3 regions of the Bradyrhizobium erythrophlei genome follow, and region 1 is predicted to be linked to each of the others. Evidence: predicted binding sites of a transcription regulator. Region 1 holds the regulator's gene; each other region holds the start of a gene.

Evidence for each region. The regulator HrcA, encoded in region 1, represses chaperone genes, less so after heat shock. The targets are predictions, from matches to a motif close to GTTAGCACTCNCNNNNNGNGAGTGCTAAC.
Region 2: a site for HrcA is predicted at 2,696-2,724, ahead of BUA38_RS26795 (co-chaperone GroES). Genes of this name have one in related genera too.
Region 3: a site for HrcA is predicted at 1,673-1,701, ahead of BUA38_RS17680 (co-chaperone GroES). Genes of this name have one in related genera too.

What each region holds. Positions count from the first base shown of each region.
Region 1 covers NZ_LT670849.1:2,964,090-2,969,432, forward strand. Annotated here, with positions in the region: gene hemW (radical SAM family heme chaperone HemW) at 1-856, opposite strand, end outside; gene rdgB (RdgB/HAM1 family non-canonical purine NTP pyrophosphatase) at 991-1,620, opposite strand; gene rph (ribonuclease PH) at 1,624-2,337, opposite strand; gene hrcA (heat-inducible transcriptional repressor HrcA) at 2,494-3,582, shown strand; gene grpE (nucleotide exchange factor GrpE) at 3,689-4,291, shown strand; gene pncA (bifunctional nicotinamidase/pyrazinamidase) at 4,432-5,148, opposite strand; gene BUA38_RS13795 (hypothetical protein) at 5,279-5,343, opposite strand, start outside.
Region 2 covers NZ_LT670849.1:5,623,174-5,628,516, reverse strand. Annotated here, with positions in the region: gene BUA38_RS26815 (NupC/NupG family nucleoside CNT transporter) at 1-256, shown strand, start outside; gene BUA38_RS26810 (YiiG family protein) at 270-1,199, opposite strand; gene BUA38_RS26805 (cupin domain-containing protein) at 1,302-1,874, opposite strand; gene BUA38_RS26800 (usg protein) at 2,092-2,376, opposite strand; gene BUA38_RS26795 (co-chaperone GroES) at 2,768-3,085, shown strand; gene groL (chaperonin GroEL) at 3,124-4,764, shown strand; gene BUA38_RS26785 (ArsR/SmtB family transcription factor) at 4,827-5,225, shown strand; gene BUA38_RS26780 (SRPBCC family protein) at 5,229-5,343, shown strand, end outside.
Region 3 covers NZ_LT670849.1:3,802,973-3,808,315, forward strand. Annotated here, with positions in the region: gene groL (chaperonin GroEL) at 1-1,178, opposite strand, end outside; gene BUA38_RS17680 (co-chaperone GroES) at 1,317-1,634, opposite strand; gene BUA38_RS38075 (ATP-binding protein) at 2,085-2,309, opposite strand; gene BUA38_RS38080 (hypothetical protein) at 2,300-2,527, opposite strand; gene BUA38_RS17700 (helix-turn-helix domain-containing protein) at 3,138-3,350, opposite strand; gene BUA38_RS17705 (helix-turn-helix transcriptional regulator) at 3,482-3,697, opposite strand; gene traA (Ti-type conjugative transfer relaxase TraA) at 3,826-5,343, opposite strand, start outside.

The DNA.
Region 1 (5,343 bases):
GACGGCCGTGTGCGCCTGGGCCGATCCCGGCATATTCCTGGCCCCGCCAATAGACGAGATTGTGCCGGCATTCGGCGCCGGCACGTGCATGGTTGGAGATTTCGTACGCGTTCAAACCGTTGATATCGCAAACTTCCTGCGTCACGTCGTAGAGCGTCCGCGCGAGCGCCTCATCCGGCGTCTTCAGTTTGCCGGCCGCGTGCAGGCCGAAGAACGGCGTGCCTTCCTCGATCGTCAGTTGATAGAGCGAGAGGTGTTCGGCCGCTTCTCGAATCGCCAACGTCAACTCGCTGGTCCAGGCCTCCGCGGTCTGGTCGGGACGCGCATAGATGAGATCGAAGGAATAGCGTTCGAACGAGCGACGCGCGATGGCGATCGCATCCAGCGCCTCGCGCGCCGAGTGCAGCCGTCCGAGCTCTTTCAGTGACGCATCGTCGAGTGCCTGCACGCCGAGCGAGACGCGGTTGACGCCGGCGGCGCGATAGCCGGCGAAGCGCGTTGCTTCCACGCTGGTCGGATTGGCCTCCAGCGTCACTTCGGCGTCGCCAGCCACGTTCCAGTGCTTGCCGATGGCGTCGAGGATCGCGGCGACCGTCCGCGGTTGCATCAGCGAGGGCGTGCCGCCGCCGAGAAAAATCGAGGTGACTTCGCGGCCATCAGCGCGGCTTGCGGTGGTCTCGATCTCGCGCGCAAAGGCGCGCGCAAAACGCTCCTCGTCGATGGCGGCGTGACGGACGTGGCTGTTGAAATCGCAATAGGGGCATTTCGACAGGCAGAACGGCCAGTGCACGTAGACGCCGAAGGCTTCTTGCTGGTTTTGCCCACTAGTGCCTACTTTCCGAAGTTCGTGCTCCATCTCAGCAGCCACCTTTCACGAACTTCGGAAAGTCATGGGCTCTAGCAAACTTAACAATTCTAGTGCCGCTTCTCCATTTGAAGTTCCTGAACGGAATTCGCAGCTTGTGGTGTAGGAACTTCAAATGGGCGGCACTAGTCAAGGCAGCGCTCCGCGAGTTTGACGAAAGCGCGCGCCCTGTGGGAGAGCCCTTTGCCGAGCGGCGGCAGGCCGTGCTTCTCGATTCCGCTCATCTCGCCGAAGGTGCGGTCGTGGCCGTCGGGCAAGAACATCGGATCGTAGCCGAAGCCGGCGGTGCCGCGCGGCGGCCAGACCAGCGTGCCGTCGACGCGCGCCTCGACTTCTTCGAGGTGGCCGTCGGGCCAGGCAACGCACAGTGCCGAAACGAAGTGGGCTTTTCGCTGGGCGGGTTCGGTCGCGCCGCGCTCGGCCAGCAACCGTTCGATCCGGGTCATCGCGCCGTTGAAATCTTTCGACGGTCCGGCCCAGCGCGCCGAATAGATTCCGGGTGCGCCGTCGAGCGCGTCGACCACGAGACCGGAATCATCAGCAAACGCAGGAAGGTTCGCCGCCGTCGCGGCCGCGGCCGCCTTGATTTTGGCGTTGGCGGCAAAATTGTCGCCGGTCTCTTCGGGTTCGGCGAGATTGAGATCGGTTGCCGAAATCGCCGTGACGCCGTGCGGCGCCAGCAATTCGCGCATCTCGACGAGCTTGCCGGGATTATGGGTCGCAATCACAAGCTGGCCGGTTATGCGACGGGGCATCTCCTACCCCACCGCCATCTTCTGCAAGTCGACAAGCCGGGCGACGCCCTTTTGCGCCAGCGCCATCAGCGCCAGGAACTCGTCCTGCGAGAATGGCGTCTTCTCGGCGGTGCCCTGCACTTCGATGATCCGGCCGTCGCCGGTCATGACGAAATTGGCGTCGGTCTCGGCAGAAGAGTCCTCGGCGTAATCGAGGTCGAGCACCGGCGCTCCGTTATAGATGCCGCAGGAGATCGCGGCGACATGGTCGCGCAGGACGTTGGTCTTGATCATGTTGCGCGCCTTCATCCAGGAGATGCAGTCGGCGAGCGCGACCCAGGCGCCGGTGATGGAGGCGGTCCGTGTGCCGCCGTCGGCCTGCAGCACGTCGCAATCGACCGTGATCTGGCGCTCGCCGAGCGCTTCCAGGTCGAGCGCAGTGCGCAGCGAGCGGCCGATCAGACGCTGGATCTCCACCGTACGTCCGCTTTGCTTGCCGCTGGAAGCTTCCCGCCGGGTGCGTTCCAGGGTTGCCCGCGGCAGCATGCCGTATTCGGCCGTCACCCAGCCGCGGCCCTGACCCTTGAGCCAGGGCGGAAGGCGTTCTTCCAGCGTCGCCGTCACCAGCACATGGGTGTCGCCGAATTTAACGAGGCAGGACCCTTCCGCATACTTGACCACGCCGCGTTCCAGCGACACGGCGCGCAGTTCATCCGGCGCACGGCGGCTTGGACGCATGAGAATCCTCCGAAATTAACCAAGGCACAGCCTATTTGACGGCCCGGCGTCCTTCTAGGAGGGCGCCTGCGGTGCGGCAAGGCTTTTCCTTGATGCACGCTTGTCAGGGGACACCTAGATAGACAAGATCAGCGCGATTTTTGGGAGTTTTCGATTTTGGCTCATCACGATCCGATTGGCCTGATTTCCTCGCATGCCGGGCTTGCCCAGCTCAACGAGCGCTCGCGGGACATCTTTCGCCAGATCGTCGAGAGTTACCTCGCCACCGGCGAGCCGGTCGGTTCGCGGAATATTTCGCGCCTGATCGCGGTTCCACTGTCGCCGGCGTCGGTCCGCAACGTGATGGCCGATCTCGAGGCGCTCGGGCTGATCTACGCGCCGCACACCTCGGCCGGCCGGCTGCCGACCGAAATAGGCCTGCGGTTCTTTGTCGATGCCCTGATGCAGGTCGGCGATCTCACCGAAGCGGAGCGGCAGTCGATCCAGACCCAGCTTGCGGCTGTAGGGCGGGCGCAATCCGTCGAGGCCGCGCTCGGCGAGGCGCTGACCCGGCTCTCCGGGCTGACGCGCGCCGCCTCGGTGGTGTTGACCGGCAAATCCAATTCGCGGCTGAAGCACATCGAATTCGTGCGGCTGGAACCGGAGCGGGCGCTGGTCGTGCTGGTCAGCGAGGACGGCCAGGTCGAAAACCGCGTGCTGGTGCTGCCGCCGGGCGTGCCGTCGTCGGCGCTGATCGAAGCGACCAACTTTCTCAACGCGCGGATCCGGGGGCGAACGCTGGCGGAAGCGCGGCTCGAACTCGAAACCGCGCTGGCGCATGGCCGCGCCGAGCTCGATCAGCTGACGCAGAAGGTGATCGCGGCAGGGCTCGCAAGCTGGTCCGGCGGTGAAAACGAGGATCGCCAGCTGATCGTGCGTGGCCACGCCAATCTCCTGGAAGATCTGCACGCGCTCGAAGATCTGGAACGCATCCGCCTGTTGTTCGATGATCTCGAGACCAAGCGCGGCGTCATCGATCTGCTCGGCCGCGCCGAAAGCGCCGAAGGGGTGAGGATTTTCATCGGATCGGAGAACAAGCTGTTTTCGCTGTCGGGTTCGTCGACGATTATCGCGCCCTATCGGGACGGGGCGGGCAAGATTGTCGGCGTTCTCGGCGTGATCGGGCCGACCCGGCTCAATTATGCGCGCGTGATCCCGACGGTGGATTACGCGGCGCGGATCGTCAGCCGCATGCTGGGCGGCTGATCCGGGCGTCTCACAGCCCGTTTGGAGCTTGATTTTCGGCCGCTAAAGCACGATATCCGGCGCAATCATTCAACGATCCAGCAGACGATTTCGAAAAGGTAGTCGCATGACCGATCCCAAGGGGCAGAACGACAATTCGGCGAGCCCTGAGCAAGGAGCGGAGCCCGTGGTTTCCAAGCCCTACATCATGCCGGACGATCCGGAAGAAGGGTCTGCGGAGGCGCTCGCCAAGGAACTGGCCGAGGCGCGCGACAAGACCCTGCGCACGCTGGCCGAAATGGAAAACCTTCGTCAGCGGACCCGTCGGGAGGTTGCCGATTCGAAGGTCTATGGCATCACCGGCTTTGCGCGCGACGTGCTCGACATCGCCGATAGTCTTCAGCGCGCGCTCGATGCGGTGCCGGCTGAGACGCGGGAACTGGCCGACCCGATGCTGAAGACGCTGATCGAAGGCGTCGAGCTCACGGAGCGCTCCCTGCTCAATACGCTCGAGAAAAACGGCGTCAAGAAGTTCGATCCGCTGGGCGAGAAGTTCAATCCGAATTTCCAGCAGGCGATGTACGAAGTTCCCGATGCTTCGGTGCCGGCGGGTACCGTGGTGCAGGTGGTTCAGGCCGGCTACACGATCGGCGAACGCGTGCTGCGTCCGGCGCTGGTCGCTGTCTCCAAGGGCGGGGCGAAGACGCCCGCGCCGGAGCAGCAGCAATAAGCAGGCGGCTCCTGACCCCCTCATCCTGAGGAGCGCGCATTGCGCGCGTCTCGAAGGATGTGGCCCGTGTCGGCGGCCTTATGGTTCGAGACGCCGCGTCAAATGACGCGGCTCCTCACCATGAGGGTCAGATATCCTTGTTACACGGCGATATCGCTGGACTGGATTCGCTTCACGCCCGCCTTGGCCATGTCGGCCCATGCCTTGGCAAGCGAGCCCTGGGTGTCGATGCCGCGGCAGGCGTCCTCGATGACATAGGCGTCGAAACCTGCCTTGCGCGCATCCATCGCGGTCCACGCCACGCAGAAGTCGGTAGCAAGGCCCGCAACGAAAAGTTTTTGCAGCTTGCGCGCCTTGAGCCAGGCGGCAAGGCCTGTCGTCGTCTTGCCGTCGGCCTCGGTGAAGGCCGAATAGCTGTCGGTGTCCTTGTGATAGCCCTTGCGGATGATGAGCTCGGCCTGCGGGATCGAGAGATCCTTCGACAGCGACGCGCCGTCGGTGCCCTGCACGCAGTGATCGGGCCACAGCACCTGCTTGCCGTAAGCCAGATCGACGGTTTCGAACGGTTTCTTGCCGGCATGCGAGGACGCGAACGAGACGTGCCCGGGGGTGTGCCAGTCCTGGGTCATCACGACGTTGGCAAAGCCCTTGGCGAGCTTGTTGATGACCGGGACGACCTGATCGCCCTCTTTCACGGCAAGGCTGCCGCCGGGCAGGAAACAATTCTGTACGTCGATGACGAGCAAGGCCGATGCATCGTCGATCTTGATCGAGGCGGCCGCCCAGAGCGGCCGTGAAGCAACCACGGTGGCGGCGAGGCTGCCCAGGGTTGCGAGTGTCTGTCTTCGGTTGATCATGTGGTGCCCTCCCTCTTCAGGACGAGGGTAGCAAATCAGGCGGCCGGCGGAAGATCAAGAAAGTGGCGCTGTCTGCTACACAAACTAGCGCCCCGATTCCGAAGTCCGTGCGGACTTTTGAACCGCTACGCTAGCGCGGCTCGATTGCGTCGCGGACCGCGCGGAAACGCGGAAAGGCCTTTTCCCATTGATCGC
Region 2 (5,343 bases), 2.7 Mb from region 1:
CGTGCTCAACGAACTCATCGCCTATGTCGACTTCTCGAAATTGCCGGCCGGCACGCTCGACCCGCGCTCGCGCCTGATCATGCTCTATGCGATGTGCGGCTTCGCCAATTTCGGCAGCCTTGGCATCATGGTCGGCGGCCTCGGCGTCATGGCGCCCGAGCGCCGCGCCGAGATCAACTCGCTCGGGCTCAAATCGATCGTCTCGGGCACGCTGACGACCTGCCTGATGGGCGCAATCGTCGGCGTGCTGACGTGACAGCGTTACGCGGTCAATGGAACGCGTTCGACAGCGTCACCATCATGTTATAGCGCTGGATGACGCCATTATAGTCCATCGAATACGTCATGTTGTCGGCGCGGCCCTTGGCGATGTTGTCGCGCATCTCGCGCAATTTGCCGAGAATGTCGCGCGGATACGAGTCGATCGACGTTGATTTTCCGGACTCACGGACCGCCGTATCGAAGTCGCGCACCGCGTTGCCGAGAGTCGCAAGCGCCGCATCGAACTGCTGGAGGTCGGCGCCGCCTTTCGGGTTCGACGGCATCAAGTCGACCGCCTTCTTCGCCAGCGTCATGGTGTTTCGCACCTGCCAGCGCACGCTCCTGCCTTCGGCCTTTTCGATCTTCGCCAGCTGCTCGCGGTCGAGCATGTCCTTGAACTGCTCCTGCAGTGCGTCGGTCGTGGCGCGTGCCGCGAGAAACGCCGTTACCGCCGGAACCATTTTTTCGTGCAGCGCCTTGCCTCCTGCCATGTTGTCGGAAAGGTAATCCTTGCGATCGTAATAGGCTTCCGCTTCGTTCAGGATCGGAATCAGCGCTTCGAAGGCCGAGGCGAGCTGCCTGGTTGCATCGTCGAGTGCAGGGATCGCCGGCTTGTCGCCCGCCGCCTTGCGCGCCTTCTCTATCGCGTCCTTGGCCGACGATCCGACCGAGTACAGGCCGTAGATGATGCGCTCCTTGCCGGTCGGGCCGCGCTTCACGTCGACCCAGCTGAGATATCTGTTCCAGGATTCCTTGCCGCGTAGCGAAGCGTTCAGGAGGCCGACAACGCCGTTGGACTTGGCGATGTAACGATCCATGTCGGAATCCGCGATCTCGTGCAGGCCAAGATCGGGAGGCGGCGATTGTTGTTGCTGTGCCATGGCGGCCGCGCAGTTCAGGCCAACCGCAACGGCGAGGATCGTGGATGAAATTTTCAAGAGCGCCCCATCGATAAACCAGGCCGTGCACGGCGCACGCTGGCTTCCTTCCGCTGTTCGTCGCAGGACGCCGTCGACCGGTTCAAACGCGCAAGCGAGGAATCACGCCGCCAGTTCGACGGTCTTGAAGTCGGCCGGCAGGATCACTTCCAGCAATTCGACGTCGTCGGAATAGTCCATGATCAGGTGCTTGATGCGCGGCGGCTGGGTCCAGGAGCTGCCGATCTGGAACGTCGTTTCGCCAACACCTTCCATGTAGGTCTTCACCCAACCCTTGAGCACGTAGACCATCTGGAAATCGACGTCGTGGAAGTGCAGCTTTGACACTTCGTTCGGATCGCACGGGCCGATCAGGCGGATGACATGCGCCCGCGCCACGCCACCGCTGGCTTCGACCACGCCGAGGTCGCGATATTGCGCATAGGCGCGCAGCCCGTCGGATTTGAAGTCCTCGTCGCGGTGATGGCTGATGGCGACATGCTGCTTCGGTCGCGCGCGCTTGACCGGCGCCGCCGCCCTGCCCTTGCTCTTCAATTTTCGCCGCGCGTTCGACTTGGCGTTCGACTTGGCGACAACCTTTCGAGTTGACGATTTCTTGCGCGCCGATGTCTTCGCCGCTGCACGCGATTTGGCGGTCGCGCGCGCGGCCGGCTTCTTCGATTTCTTTTTGGCCATGATTGCTCCCTTCCCGACAAATCAGGAAAGCGAAGCGTATCACAGCTTCGTAAGATGGTTTAGCGAAGCGCAACCTGCCATCTCGTGTCCCGGACGCGGTGCGGCGCGTCAGTGCCGCTCCGCAGAGCCGGAACCTAGTTAGATGGGCCCCGGATCAGCAGCCCACCGCTAGCGCGCTGCGCAGCGTCCGGGGAACGCCGTGGCCACGCATTCCCAATCAATGCAGGCGGAACACGCCGTCGACGGCGCGAAGTTCGGCGGGCTTGATCAGCTTGGAGTGGGCGACGCGAACCGAATAAAGCGGCCCCTCGAGCTTGGTTTGCCAGAAATGGAGGAAGTCGCTCAGCGCCGGAAATTTCGGAAACAGGTCGTAGTTCTGCCAGACGTAGCTCTGTAGCAGCGATGGATGATCCGGCATCCGATAGAGAATTTCCGCCGTCGTCAGCCCGTAACCCAGCACTTGTTTCCGGAAGTCTTCGGAAACGCCAACCCGCGAGACCATGCCAACCCTCCATTTGCGAGAGTGCACTGGCCGCGGTGGCGTGAGCCCGGATGGCAGGCCGCCACCTTGAGTCGAGATGCACTCACATCAGAGAAATGTGACGCACGCGAACAACCCATCACAAGCTTAAATGTTTAACGATGTGTTGAAAAAGTCTGCATTAGCAGCCACTTAGAGAGGCTGCTAATAGCGCGGCGCGGCCCGAACCCGGTCGCGTTAACGATGAGCGCGAAAACTGGCACGTGCCCTATTTGAGTGCCAATTTTTCTGCTATCGCCTCTTGTCTCCCTTAACGCTCTGGACTATCTCCATTTTGCCCGCTGGCACTCGTCGGCGGCGATTGCCAATTTTGCAAAATTCGCAAACATCTTCAGAAACTTAGGAGGACTGCATGAAATTCCGTCCGCTTCACGACCGCGTCGTGGTCAAGCGCATCGACGCCGAAGAGAAGACCGCAGGCGGCATCATCATTCCCGACACGGCCAAGGAAAAGCCCTCCCAGGGTGAAGTCACCGCTGTCGGCCCCGGCGGCCGCGACGAAGCCGGCAAGCTGATCCCGATCGACATCAAGGTCGGCGACCGCGTCCTGTTCGGCAAGTGGTCGGGCACCGAGGTCAAGATCGATGGCGAAGATCTCCTGATCATGAAGGAGAGCGACATCATGGGCGTCCTGACCGACGTCCCCGCCAGCAAGAAGAAAGCCGCTTAAGCGTCGTTCCCCTTCCCTAGATTCCAAGGAAACAATCAATGTCAGCCAAAGAAGTAAAATTCGGCGTCGACGCCCGCGACCGCATGCTGCGCGGCGTCGATATCCTCGCCAACGCCGTCAAGGTGACGCTCGGCCCGAAGGGCCGCAACGTCGTGCTCGACAAGTCGTTCGGCGCGCCCCGCATCACCAAGGACGGCGTCACTGTCGCCAAGGAAATCGAGCTTGAGGACAAGTTCGAGAACATGGGCGCCCAGATGGTGCGCGAAGTCGCCTCCAAGTCCGCTGACGCGGCCGGCGACGGCACCACCACCGCAACGGTTCTTGCCGCTGCGATCGTTCGCGAAGGCGCCAAGTCGGTTGCCGCCGGCATGAACCCGATGGATCTGAAGCGCGGTATCGACCTCGCGGTCGAAGCCGTCGTTGCGGACCTCGTCAAGAACTCCAAGAAGGTCACCTCGAACGAGGAAATCGCCCAGGTCGGCACTATCTCGGCCAACGGCGACGCCGAGATCGGCAAGTTCCTCTCCGACGCCATGAAGAAGGTCGGCAACGAGGGCGTGATCACGGTCGAGGAAGCCAAGTCGCTGGAAACCGAACTCGATGTCGTCGAAGGCATGCAGTTCGACCGCGGCTACATCTCGCCCTACTTCGTCACCAACGCCGACAAGATGCGCGTTGAGATGGACGATGCCTACATCCTGATCAACGAGAAGAAGCTGTCCTCGCTCAACGAGCTGCTCCCGCTGCTCGAAGCCGTGGTGCAGACCGGCAAGCCGCTCGTCATCGTCGCGGAAGACGTCGAAGGCGAAGCTCTCGCCACCCTCGTCGTCAACCGTCTGCGTGGCGGCCTGAAGGTCGCGGCCGTCAAGGCTCCGGGCTTCGGCGATCGCCGCAAGGCCATGCTGCAGGACATCGCGATCCTGACCGGCGGCCAGGCGATCTCGGAAGACCTCGGCATCAAGCTCGAGAACGTCACCCTGAACATGCTTGGCCGCGCCAAGAAGGTGATGATCGACAAGGAAAACACCACGATCGTCAACGGCGCCGGCAAGAAGGTCGACATCGAGGCGCGCGTGAACCAGATCAAGGCGCAGATTGAGGAAACCACCTCGGACTACGACCGTGAGAAGCTCCAGGAGCGTCTAGCCAAGCTCGCCGGCGGCGTCGCGGTGATCCGCGTCGGTGGCGCGACCGAGGTCGAGGTGAAGGAGCGCAAGGATCGCGTGGATGACGCGATGCATGCGACCCGTGCGGCTGTTGAAGAAGGCATCGTACCGGGCGGCGGCGTCGCCCTGCTGCGCGCTTCCGAGCAGCTCAAGCGCATCAAGACCGCAAACGACGACCAGAGGACCGGCGTCGAGATCGTGCGCAAGGCGCTGTCCTGGCCGGCTCGCCAGATCGCGATCAACGCGGGCGAGGACGGCTCCGTCATCGTCGGCAAGATCCTCGAAAAGGATCAGTATGCGTTCGGCTTCGACAGCCAGACCGGCGAATACGGCAACCTGGTCACCAAGGGCATCATCGACCCGACCAAGGTGGTCCGCGCCGCGATCCAGAACGCTGCCTCCGTAGCCGCGCTCCTGATCACGACCGAGGCCATGGTCGCCGAAGTGCCGAAGAAGAACGCTGGCGGCCCCGCAATGCCTCCGGGCGGCGGCATGGGCGGCATGGACTTCTGATCCATTCGCATCAGCGATCTACAAAATGCAAAACCCCGGCAGCGATGCCGGGGTTTTTGTTTGTGACCCGCCTGATTGCTCCGGCTTTACATATTCCGATATCGGTATATGATGAGCGCATGGCACGAGCAGCGACCACGTCGGATATCTTCAACGCGATCGCCGAGCCGCAGCGCCGGGAGATCCTGGTCCTGCTGCGGACGGGTGAGCTGCCGGTGACCGAGTTGGCCGAAGAGCTAGGGATGACCCAGCCGGGGACGTCCAAACACCTGCGGGTGCTCCGCGAAGTCGGGCTGGTGCGGGACCGCAAGGCAGGCAAGCAGCGCCTGTACAGCCTTGACGCCTACGAGTTGCGGGCGGTCCACGAGTGGACCGGCGGGTTCGAACGGTTCTGGAACGAGAGCTTCAACCGGCTGGACGCGTACGTGCAGGACCTCAAGAAGGCAAGGAAGGAGAAGTGACCGATGGCAGTAAAAGGATGGGACGCGCAGTCGGCGACGGCCGACCGCGAGATCGTGATCTCGCGGATCATTAGCGCCCCACGGGAGCTGGTGTTCGAGGCGTTCACCGAAGTCCGGC
Region 3 (5,343 bases), 840 kb from region 1:
TTGCGCTCCTTCACCTCGACCTCGGTCGCGCCGCCGACGCGGATCACCGCGACGCCGCCGGCGAGCTTGGCCAGGCGTTCCTGGAGCTTCTCGCGGTCGTAGTCCGAGGTGGTTTCCTCGATCTGCGCCTTGATCTGCGCCACGCGAGCTTCGATGTCGACCTTCTTGCCGGCGCCGTTGACGATCGTGGTGTTTTCCTTGTCGATCATCACCTTCTTGGCGCGGCCGAGCATGTTGAGGGTGACGTTCTCGAGCTTGATGCCGAGATCTTCCGAGATGGCCTGGCCACCGGTCAGGATCGCGATGTCCTGCAGCATGGCCTTGCGGCGATCGCCGAAGCCCGGAGCCTTGACGGCCGCGACCTTCAGACCGCCACGCAGACGGTTGACGACCAGGGTGGCGAGGGCCTCGCCTTCGACGTCTTCCGCGATAATCACAAGCGGCTTACCGCTCTGCGCCACGGCTTCCAGTAAGGGAAGCAATTCATTTAACTGAGACAGCTTCTTTTCACTGATGAGGACGTAGGCATCTTCCATTTCAACGCGCATCTTGTCGGCATTGGTGACGAAGTAGGGCGAGATGTAGCCGCGGTCGAACTGCATGCCTTCGACGACCTCGAGTTCGGTCTCAAGCGACTTGGCTTCCTCGACCGTGATCACGCCCTCGTTGCCGACCTTCTTCATGGCGTCGGAGAGGAACTTGCCGATCTCGGCATCGCCGTTGGCCGAAATAGTGCCGACCTGGGCGATTTCCTCGTTCGAGGTGACCTTCTTGGAGTTCTTGACGAGGTCCGCAACGACGGCTTCGACCGCGAGGTCGATACCGCGCTTCAGATCCATCGGGTTCATGCCGGCGGCAACGGCCTTGGCGCCTTCGCGCACGATCGCAGCCGCCAGAACGGTCGCGGTGGTGGTGCCGTCGCCGGCGGCATCGGCCGACTTGGAGGCGACTTCGCGCACCATCTGGGCGCCCATGTTCTCGAACTTGTCGTCAAGCTCGATTTCCTTGGCGACGGTGACGCCATCCTTGGTGATGCGGGGCGCGCCGAATGACTTGTCGAGCACGACGTTGCGGCCCTTCGGGCCGAGCGTCACTTTTACCGCGTTGTTGAGAATTTCGACGCCGCGCAACATCCTGTCGCGGGCATCGACGCCGAATTTGACTTCTTTGGCTGACATAATGGTCTCCGTTTTCCATCGATCCCATACCGCTGAAATAGGCGGGTTCTTCGGGGATGAGATTTGAACCTGCGGGCCGCATCCTTCGAGACGCCGGCTGTGCCGGCTCCTCAGGATGAGGTAAAGTGACTGGCGCGCTTACGCGGCTTTCTTCTTAGCGGCGGGCAGATCGGTGAGAACGCCCATAATGTCGCTTTCCTTCATGATCAGCAGTTCCTGACCATCGAGCTTGACCTCGGTGCCCGACCACTTGCCGAACAACACGCGGTCGCCAACCTTGAGGTCAATCGGGATCAGCTTGCCGGCTTCGTCGCGGCCACCCGGACCGACGGCGGTGATTTCGCCCTGCGAGGGCTTTTCCTTGGCAGTGTCCGGAATGATGATGCCGCCAGTGGTCTTCTCTTCGGCGTCGATACGCTTGACCACGACGCGGTCGTGAAGCGGACGGAATTTCATGCTGTCCTCCTATTTTCTGATTGTTGTTGCTTGGACTAAATAGCAGTCGAGGCTAGCGAGTGCTAACCACCTAGAAGTAAGCCGGCGTAGGGGGCGTACAAGACCTTCCCGAAACGATATTCCGTTCAAAGGCAGCACGACTAACTGCCCAAGGGCCGCTGGCGGTTACCATCCGGCGCAACCACGGCGTTTTCGCAATGATTTTGAAACTCACGACCAACGACACGGCTAGCATCTGGGTCAATCTTTCGCGGATACCTGCAGATGACGCTAATTGCCGCGCATGGCGGCGGATGACATAAGCCCGAGGCCCGCCACCTGAAAGGTCGCCGCGCACGCCACAGCGAAGTACCGCGAGTGTCGCTCTGTGGCGCGAAGCGGACACATCCCCCGCCTCGTACCAGACGAACCGGAGTAGCCCGTCACTGATCTCGGCGGTCCTTCGCCATTTCAGACTGAACTGGCCGTTTTGGGGCGAAATGCTATTTCAACCACAAAACCTAGCCCGGGCAGGATGTCAAAGCGGAAACCGTGCAGCTTGACGATCGCCGCAACTAGGCTGAGACCCAGCCCCAAGCCCTTGATATGGCGGCTTCGATCTGATCGGTAGAATCGCTGCACAACCAGCTCGCGCTCGTCCTCGCGGACCCCCGGTCCGGTGTCGGTCACTCGCACGAAGCCGTCGTTGCCGCGGCTTGTAAGACAGACATCAATACGCCCCCTTTCCGGCGTGAAGTGATGGCATTGTCGAGCAGGTTGGCAACCACTTCGAAAAGAAGGTCGCGGTCACCGCGCACAATTAGCTCCGATTCCGTTCTCACCCTAAGTTCGATCCGCTTCTGCTCGGCCAACGGCTCGTAGAGTTCGCCAATCTCGCCCACCAGGTCGGCCAACGCAACGTTGCCGAACCCATCCGTGCGTCGAACCTGCTCAATCTCGCGAATGCGCAAAAGCGCGGCAACGATCGAGATCGCATGGTCAATGCGCGCGATCGCTTTATCGACTGCCGTCTGCCAGTCCGCGACCGAATTGGCGTTGGCGCGAGCCCGGTCGAGGCCGATCCGGACGGCCGTAAGCGGCGACCGCAGGTCATGCGCAATGTCGTCGCCGGCGCTGGCGAGGCTCTGGACAGCATCTCGATTTCGTCCAGCATGCCATTGACGAGAGTGGCGAGCCTATCCAGCGGCTCGTCGGTGCCGCTTGTCGGTAGCCGTTGCTCGCCTGCCACGATGCGTTGGACGCGCGCACTCATTTCCGCAACGCGCTTTTGCTCGCGAGTCTCCAGGACTATCGCTGCGACGAGTGCGAGTCCGAACCCCGGAAACAGGCCGAAGATCAGTCCGCGCTTCACGACCTCAGCGGTTTGCTCATTGTAATTGGTACTCCACGTGGCATCCACAACCGGGCAGTCTATTGGAGCGAACGCGTGCGCCTGATGCAGCATTAGGCCAATCGTCTCGATCGCCTACGCAAGTGAGTTGCCGTGCCGCTGCGCAAATCCGGCTAAAGCATAGCCCGTGATTCAACTCGTGGCAGCGAAGCATGATATTCATCGATGCTATCGAGATCGATGAGCGTCTTGCCTCCCATCTTGTAGGCCCTGATCCGTTCCTGCGCGATCAGCTCATAGGCTTTCGTTTTTCCGAACTTTCCATAGCGGCACCCATCCTTAAACTCGACGAGCCGGCGCTGTTTGTTGTTGTCGTTGTCAGCCATGGTTCAAAGAGGTGCTTCGATGATCTCTACGATAAGGGGATCAGGACCGGCCGCGCCAGTTGGCATTTGCACAAGGGCACATCCAGGGTACAGGAGGGCAAAAATCGGACGGTCGGGAGCGTTGTCAGAGTTCATCGAACCGGATCGAACTCGAGTTTCGGATGCCACGCGACGGGATCTGCGATCCAGCGGTTGATGTCGGATTCATGCCACCCGGACCCGTTGGTGCTGATTTGGAGCTGAGCGGGGAAGGTGCCCTCAGCGATCTTGCGGTAGATGGTGGATCGGGACAGCCCGGTCTTGGCGAGAACGGTTTTCAAACGGATGATACGATCTGGTTCGCGCATGGCCGCGCTGCCTCCTGCTCGCTGTTTCTGACAGCATCTGAGATTAGACAGGAACAGGGCGTTGCGGGGCGCAAGAGCATTTTGCTCACAGGCGTACTTTGGCGTTTAAACGGCGGAAATAGGATAGATCAAATTCCGAGGCCCCGGCCTCTGCCAAGATCGATGCCGTGGGTGAAGGCGAGTTCGAGACCAAGCCGGCGCCCCGATTCGAATGCGATGCCGAGCTCCCGCTTGCGGTTCTCGAGGAGAGATTCCAGTTGCGGATCGCGTTCGAGGCTTCTCGCCATGGCGCCCATCGCCGAGCGCGTTGACCTGTAGCCGGACATGTCGCCCGCCTGATACTGGCGCTGGCTGGTGTGGCCGAGCTCCTGCCAGCGCTCCACGAAGCGGTCGGCGCGGCGGCCTGGATTGACGCGCATTTCGGTTTCGAGCTGTTGCGCGCGGATGGCTCTGTTGACCCGGCCACTAGCCGCCTCGTAGGCGAGGTCTGGATCCTTCTTGTAGGCGGCTTCAGCGTCGACCGAGCCATAAGGCCGCACCTCCTCGAAGACTTTGCGGGCCTTTTGCAGTTCTTTCACCTGCTCGGGACTTGCCTCGCCGCCCAGTTCCTGCACCGCGAAGATCGTAGCCACGGCGCTGGCATGGCGCACGAGCGCCCTGGTACGCAACCGGCGCAATTCCTTTTCCGGGTCTACCTCCACTTTCCTTTCCGGCGCCTCGCTTTCGCGCCGCAGACCTGGCGCACCGCTCCTTTCCCGTTCCGGCCTCATTCCGCCATGCACGCCGGGCATACTTTCAGGGGAGCGAAGGCCGTCGAACATGTCGCGTACCTTCTCGGGCACGACCTTGCGCACGATCTCGGCCACGCGCTCGCCGAAGGTGATTCCACGCCCCTCGGCATAGCTCTGCACGGGATCGGCACGCTTGTAGTCCAAGGCCATGTCCTTGGCCCGGTCGCGCGACAGGGTGCGGTTGAGCCGGTCGTAACCCGCAAAATCGTCGCGGCCATAATGCAGGTCCACGCCATCTCGGTGCCGTGACAAGGCGACATAGCTCGCATGGGCATCCATGCCTGGGGTTACCAGCACATGGGTGCGGTCCACCGTCATGCCCTGGGCCTTGTGGATAGTCGCCGCATAGCCATGGTCGATTTTGTTGTAGTCCTTCAGGTCAAACCGCACGGATCGGCCATCGTCGGTCTGCACGGTCATGGATTGCGCGCTCGCCTGTTCGACGGTGCCAAGCGTGCCGTTCTTCACGCCGAGGCCGCGCTCGTTCTGCAAGAACATGAGGCGATCCCCGCTGGCGAAGTTTCGCTCGCCGCGCTCGACCGTCACACGCACCTCATCACCCAGGTCGCCGCCGTTCCGCATCCGCTCCCGCGCCGCCTCGTTGAGCGCCCGGACCTCGTCGTTGGTGTGAGTGAGGACGATCCGGCTCCTATCTGGTGACGCCTTCCGGTCGCGGTCCCAGCGCTCGATCAGATCGCCGCGCGCCTGCTCGCGGGTCTGGGCCTCATGCACCATGCCGCGGGAGCGATAGGCTTGCAGCGCGTGGCCAGTTCTGCCCGTCGCCAGATAACGCGTGGCATCCCGTTGCCAGTCCTGGCGCTGACGGCGCACTTCGCCGATTTCCGCGCCGCCGTG